Linked DNA regions of Caulobacter sp. FWC2. The protein of the gene in region 1 interacts with the protein of each later gene in a pairwise test. Links are inferred from orthologs where the notes say so. Each region holds a gene or a part of one and is shown in the gene's direction. Other genes may lie near its edges.

What was found.
Region 2: the proteins of pheT (region 1) and secD interact in binary tests that used the Escherichia coli proteins (3 or more experiments, as listed by UniProt). The link is inferred for Caulobacter sp. FWC2 from one-to-one orthologs.

Annotation. Positions count from the first base shown.
Region 1 is NZ_PEBF01000001.1:3,875,721-3,879,079, forward strand. What follows is about bases 179-3,223. They hold pheT (phenylalanine--tRNA ligase subunit beta), read left to right. Parts: upstream 179-504; coding sequence 505-2,943; downstream 2,944-3,223. Other genes in these bases: pheS (phenylalanine--tRNA ligase subunit alpha), read left to right, coding at 179-494; CSW62_RS26200 (hypothetical protein), read left to right, coding at 3,222-3,223. Also shown: more of pheS, read left to right, coding at 1-178; more of CSW62_RS26200, read left to right, coding at 3,224-3,359.
Region 2 is NZ_PEBF01000001.1:3,454,249-3,457,395, reverse strand. What follows is about bases 14-2,846. They hold secD (protein translocase subunit SecD), read left to right. Parts: upstream 14-547; coding sequence 548-2,146; downstream 2,147-2,846. Other genes in these bases: secF (protein translocase subunit SecF), read left to right, coding at 2,158-2,846; yajC (preprotein translocase subunit YajC), read left to right, coding at 185-490; CSW62_RS16585 (ATP-binding protein), read right to left, coding at 14-52. In the rest of the region: more of CSW62_RS16585, read right to left, coding at 1-13; more of secF, read left to right, coding at 2,847-3,105; CSW62_RS16565 (Mth938-like domain-containing protein), read left to right, coding at 3,105-3,147. UniProt on the Escherichia coli protein: Part of the Sec protein translocase complex. Interacts with the SecYEG preprotein conducting channel. SecDF uses the proton motive force (PMF) to complete protein translocation after the ATP-dependent function of SecA.

The DNA of each region.
Region 1 (3,359 bases):
CGCCGGGCCGCACCTATCGCGTGGACAACGACGCCACCCACACGCCGGTGTTCCACCAGGTCGAGGGCCTGGTGATCGACAAGGGCATCCACATGGGCCACCTGAAGTGGACCCTGGAGACCTTCCTGGCGCGGTTCTTCGAGACCGACGCGGTGACCACCCAGTTCCGTCCGCACCACTTCCCGTTCACCGAGCCGTCGGCCGAGATGGACGTGCAGTGCGACCGCTCGGGCGGCGAGATCAAGATCGGCCAAGGCACGTCGTGGCTGGAAATCCTGGGCTGCGGCATGGTTCACCCGAACGTGCTGCGCGCCTGCGGCATCGATCCCGACGAGTACCAGGGCTTCGCCTTCGGCATGGGCGTCGATCGCCTGGGCATGCTGAAATATGGCATGCCGGACCTGCGCGACATGTGGTCGTCGGACGTCCGCTGGCTGTCGCACTACGGCTTCAGCGCCTTCGCCGCGCCGAACGCCGCCTCGGGCCTGAGCTGAGACAAGAACAATGAAATTCACCCTCTCCTGGCTCAAGGATCACCTTGAGACCACCGCCACCGTCCCCGAGATCGTCGCGGCCATGACCATGGCAGGGCTCGAGGTCGAGCACGTCATTGATCCGGCGACCAAGCTGGCCCCCTTCACGGTCTGCAAGATCGTCGAGGCCGCGCGTCACCCCAACGCTGACCGCCTGCAGGTCTGTCAGGTCGACACCGTCGACGGCCGCAAGGAGATCGTCTGCGGCGCGCCGAACGCTCGCGCGGGCCTGACCACTATCTACGCCCCGATCGGCGCCTATGTGCCGGGCCTCGACGTGACCCTGGTCGAGAAGCCGGTGCGCGGCGTCGTCTCGAACGGCATGCTCTGCTCGGCCGCCGAGCTGGAATACGCCGTCGAGAGCGACGGCATCATGGAACTGCCCGACGCCCTGCCGGTCGGGACCTCGGCCGTCGACGCCCTGGGCCTGGAAGCCGTCATCGACTTCGAAGTCACCCCCAACCGCCCCGACTGGCTGGGCGTCGTCGGCATCGCCCGCGACCTGGCCGCCGCCGGCGTGGGCAAGCTGAAGGACGTGTCGATCGCCGCGATCCCGGGCGCGTTCCCAAGCCCGATCAGCGTCAAGGTCGATGGCGAGGCCTGCCCGGCCTTCGCCGGCCGCTACATCCGCGGCGTCAAGAACGGCCCCTCGCCCAAGTGGCTGCAGGATCGCCTGACCGCCATCGGTCTGCGTCCGATCAACGCGCTCGTGGACGTCACCAACCTGATCTCCTACGACCGCGCCCGCCCGCTACACGTCTATGACGCGGCCAAGCTGTCGGGGACCGAGATCTCGACGCGCCTGGGCCGCCATGGCGTCCACGGCGACGAGCACCTGATCGCCCTGGACGGCAAGACCTACGAGCTGACGCCCGAGATGTGCGTGATCGCCGATGCGCATGGCGACAGGCCGATCGGCCTGGGCGGCGTGATGGGCGGCGAAAGCACCGGCTGCTCGGACGAGACCACGGACGTCTTCGTCGAGAGCGCCTGGTTCGAGCCGATCCGCATCGCCCAGACAGGCCGCGCCACCGGCATCGCCAGCGACGCCCAGTACCGCTTCGCCCGCACGGTCGACACCAGCTCGCTGGTCCCCGGCGTCGAGCTGGCCACCAAGCTGATCCTGGAGCTGTGCGGCGGCGAGCCGTCGGACGTCCTGATGGTCGGCGAGCCTCCCGAGGCCCCCAAGCCCGTGCTGTTTGACCCGGCCTATGTCGGCCAGCTGTCGGGCCTGGAGATCGCGTCCGAGCGGTCCTTGCAGATCCTGCGCGACCTCGGGTTCACGGTCGAGCCGCCCAATGATGTCTCGGCCGCGGACTTCGTCACCCATGCCGAGAGCGTGGTCTGCGTGACCCCGCCGACCTTCCGCCGCGACGTGGAAGGCAAGGCCGACCTAGTGGAAGAAGTCGCCCGCATCGCCGGCTATGGCGCCCTGCCCTCGACGCCGCTGCCGGACGTTCCGCGCGCCGTCGGCGGCATCCTGACCGCCAAGCAGGCCCGCGCCCGCACCGCCCGTCGCGCCCTCGCGGCGGCCGGCTATGCCGAAGCCGTGACGTTCAGCTTCACCAGCCACAAGACGGCGCAGCTGTTCGGCGGCGGCCAGCCGGAAATGCTGCTGGCCAATCCGATCGCCTCGGAACTGGACTGCATGCGCCCGTCGCTGCTGCCCAACCTGATCGACGCGGCCGGCCGCAACGCGCGCCGGGGCTTCCCCGACGCGGCCCTGTTCGAGATCGGCCCGACCTTCCACGGCGAGCGCCCCAACGACCAGCGCACCGTGGTCTCGGCCATCCTGGCTCCGAAGGCGCCGCGCGGCTGGGGCAAGGCCGCGCAAGAAGACGTCTTCACCGTCAAGGCCGATCTGCTGGCCCTGCTGGAAGAGCTGGGCGCGCCGGTGGCGTCGCTGCAAACCGCGCAGGGCTCGGCCTCGTCCTGGTGGCACCCGGGCCGTTCGGCGCGACTGCAGCTGGGCCCCAAGGCGGTGATGGCCGAGTTCGGCGAGATCCACCCGGCGGTGCTGAAAGCCCTGGACGTGGCCGGCCCGGTCTACGGCTTCGAGATCACCCTGGAGGCGATCCCCGAGCCGAAGAAGAAGGCGATCAAGAGCCGCCCGGCCTTCTTGCCCTCGGCCCTGATGCCGCTGACCCGCGACTTCGCGTTTGTCGTCGAGAAGGCCAAGGCCGCGGGCGACCTGGTCAAGGCCGCGCTCGGCGCCGACAAGGCGCTGATCACCGCCGCGCGCGTGTTCGACGTCTATGAAGGCCCCGGCGTGCCGGAGGGCTTCAAGTCGATCGCGATCGAGGTCGTGGTGCAGCCGCGCGACGCCACCCTGACCGACGCCGAGATCGAGGCCCTGTCGGCCAAGGTCGTGGCGGCGGCCGAGAAGGCCGGCGGTAAGCTGCGGTCGTAAGCTGTCTGGGGGCCGGCTCGGCGCTGGCCCCCTCCACCGCCGTTCGGCGGTCCCCCTCCCCCAATGGGGGAGGAGAGGCGCTCTGCCCTTCTCCGTTCCGCTTGGGGGCGGACAGACCTGCGCAGCAGGTCAGGTGGGAGCCTGTGCTGAGTTTCAAGGCGCCGCGAGCCAATTTTTACCCTAGGCCGCGACCGATCGCCTCTCAAGCAGGCAAGACCTTGCGCACAGCTCAACGTCACGCTACCTGTATCAAGCGCTAACTGGATTCATCGCTCCACATGCAATCGACCTCCGCCTTTGCCGCCTTCGTGACCACCGGCCTCGCCGCCGTGGCTGCGATGTCGTGCGTGGCGATGTGGAGCATGATTAATAACCAGATTAAAACCGTGCGAATTCGAACGGGGCAAAATCGGCGC
Region 2 (3,147 bases), 420 kb from region 1 along the record:
CGGCGATGCGGGCGAGCAGGGGGGCAAGCCCGGTATTTGGCGCGTCTATCATGGGCACGCTGCATACCGGGTGCGCTTGGATTGCAAAAGGGGAGGCGAACGCATAGCTTCCGCCGACTTGGCGCGACCCTATGAGCTTGTCTCTTTTTGGCTGGCGCGCCGCATCGGTTTTGTTGGAGACGTCATGTCCGGTCTGAACGCTCAATTCCTGCAGCTCGCCCCCATCCTGCTGATGGTCGTGCTGTTCTACTTCATGCTGATCCGTCCGCAGCAGAAGCGCGCCAAGGAGCATCAGGCGATGCTCACCAACCTGAAGCGCAACGACACGGTCGTCCTGTCCAGCGGCGTGATCGGCAAGATCATGCGCGTCGAGGACAAGGAAGTCGGCGTCGAGATCGCCACTGGCGTGACCGTGAAGGTCCTGAAGGGCATGATCACCGAGGTCCGCGCCAAGGGCGATCCGGCGCCCGCCAACGACGCGAAGAACTAAGACGCTCTCAGAATATCGCGAGGCGTTCTAGCGACGTCGCCTGAAAGTCCCTGATCCATGCTGAACCTCTCCCGCTGGAAGATCATCGCCGTCACCCTGTCGGTGATCTTCGGCATCCTGTTCTCCCTGCCCAACGTCCTCCCGCAGAAGACGTTGGACGCCATGCCCGGCTGGCTGCCGCACCAGAAGCTGAACCTCGGCCTCGACCTGCAAGGCGGCTCGTATCTGCTGTATGAGGTCGACACCGACGCGCTGCACCGCGAGCGTCTGTCCGACCTGATGGAAGACACCCGCACCCAGCTGCGGAGCGAGCAGATCCCGTTCGGCGAACTGGCTCAGCAGGGCGAGGTGATCAGCGTCCGCATCGGCGACGCCTCGCGCTACGAGGCGGCCCTGAACCTGCTGCGCAAGAATCTCGGCGCGCCGCTGGCCGGCGTGATCGGCGGCAAGGACGTCACCGTCTCCGGCAAGGGCGACAACCGCATTGAAGTCACCTTCGTGCCGGAAGCCCAGCGCGCCGACGCCGCCAAGGCCGTCGACCAGTCGATCGAGACCATCCGTCGCCGGATCGACAGCCTGGGCACCAAGGAGCCCTCGATCAACCGCCAGGGCACCAATCGGATCATGATCCAGGCGGCCGGCGAGAGCGATCCCGAGCGGCTGCGCGCCGTCATCGGCAAGACCGCCAAGCTGACCTTCCAGATGGTCGACGAGTCGGTCTCGCCCGAGGACGTCCAGGCCGGACGTCTGCCCCCGGGCTCGGAAGTGCTGCAGAGCGAAGACCGCTACGCCCCTTATTATGTGGTCAAGAAGCGCGCCATCGTCTCGGGTGACGAGCTGACCAATGCGTCGCAGACCTTCGACCAGAATGGCCGACCGGCCGTCGGCTTCGCCTTCAACGGTTCCGGCGCCAAGAAGTTTGGCGACATCACCCTGCGCAACCACGGCAAGCGCTTCGCGATCGTCCTCGATAAAAAGGTGATCTCGGCCCCTGTGATCAACGATCCGATCACCAGCGGCAGCGGCATCATCACCGGCAGCTTCACCGCCGAGAGCGCCAACGAGCTCTCGCTGCTGCTGCGCTCGGGCGCCCTGCCGGCCCCGCTGAACATCGAAGACCAACGCACCGTCACCGCCGAGCTCGGCGCAGAGGCGGTCAAGGCCGGTTCGATCTCGCTGGCCATCGGCGCGGCGTCGATGTTCGTGTTCGTGATCCTGGCCTATGGCCTGTTCGGTGGCTTCGCGGCCGTCGCCCTGGTGGTCAACGTCCTGATGATCATCGGCATCATGTCGATGACCCAGGCGACCCTGACCTTCCCGGGTATCGCCGGCCTAATCCTGACCCTGGCCGTGGCCGTCGACGCCAACGTGCTGATCTACGAGCGCATGCGCGACGAGGCCAACGCCGGGCGCACGCCCATGGCGGCGGCCGACCACGGCTACAAGCTGGCCCTGACCTCGATCCTGGACGCCAACATCACCAGCCTGATCTCGGGCCTGATCATGTTCAGCTTCGGCTCGGGCCCGGTGAAGGGCTTCGCCTGGACCCTGGTGATCGGCGTGTTCACGTCGCTGTTCACCGCCATCTTCATCACGCAAGTGCTCATCGGCTGGTGGTTCAAGACCACCAAGCCGAAGAAGCTGCCGATCGCATAGGAGATCCGACCATGCGTTGGCCCCTCATTCGCTACATCCCGCGTTCCACCCATTTCCGCTTCGTGCGCTGGGCGCCGGTCGCGGCCGTGATCTCGGCGATTCTCATCGTCGCCTCGATCGGCCTGCTGGTCTTCCAGGGCCTGAACCTGGGCATCGACTTCAAGGGCGGTATCGCCCTGGAAATCACCATGTCGCGCCCCGTTCCCCAGACCGAGATGGGCGCGGTCCTCGACCAGATCGGCGCTCATGACGGCCAGGTGCAGGGCTTCGGCTCGCCGAATGCGGCCCTGGTCAAGTTCCTGCCCAGCAAGGACGAGGCGCCGAGCGTCGCCTCCAAGCGGGTCGAGGCGGAGCTGATCAAGCGCTTCCCCGACCTTAAGGTTACCAGCCGCTCTGAAGTCGGCGCCAAGGTTTCGGGCGAACTGCTGATGTCCGGCTTCAAGGCCCTGGGCGTCGCCCTGCTGCTGACCCTGGGCTACATCTGGTTCCGCTTCGGCCTGTCGTACGGCACGGGCGCGGTCGTGGCCGTGATCCACGACATCGTCCTGACCCTGGGCCTGCTGTCGGTCTGCGGGATCGAGTTCTCGATGACCGAGATCGCGGCCCTGCTGACGGTCATCGGCTATTCGATGAACGAAAAGGTCATCACCTTCGACCGTCTGAAGGAAAACCTGCGCAAGTACCGCACCACGCCGCTGCGCGACATCATCGACCTGTCGGAAAACGAGCGTCTGTCGCGGACGATCATCACCGGCACCACGGCTCTGCTGGCCCTGGGCGGCACGATGGCGTTCGGCGGGCCGGTGCTGTTCCCGCTGGTCTTCACGATGATCTTCGGGATCATCATCGGCACCTATTCGTCGATCTATATCGCCCTGCCGATGATCCTGATCTGGGGCGTAAAGCGGAACGACGAGGAAGCCACGCCGATCAAGCTCGGCGCGGCCTCGCGTCCCTGATGCGCCAGCCGCCGTCCATCGACGCCTGGGGCGGCGGCGGCT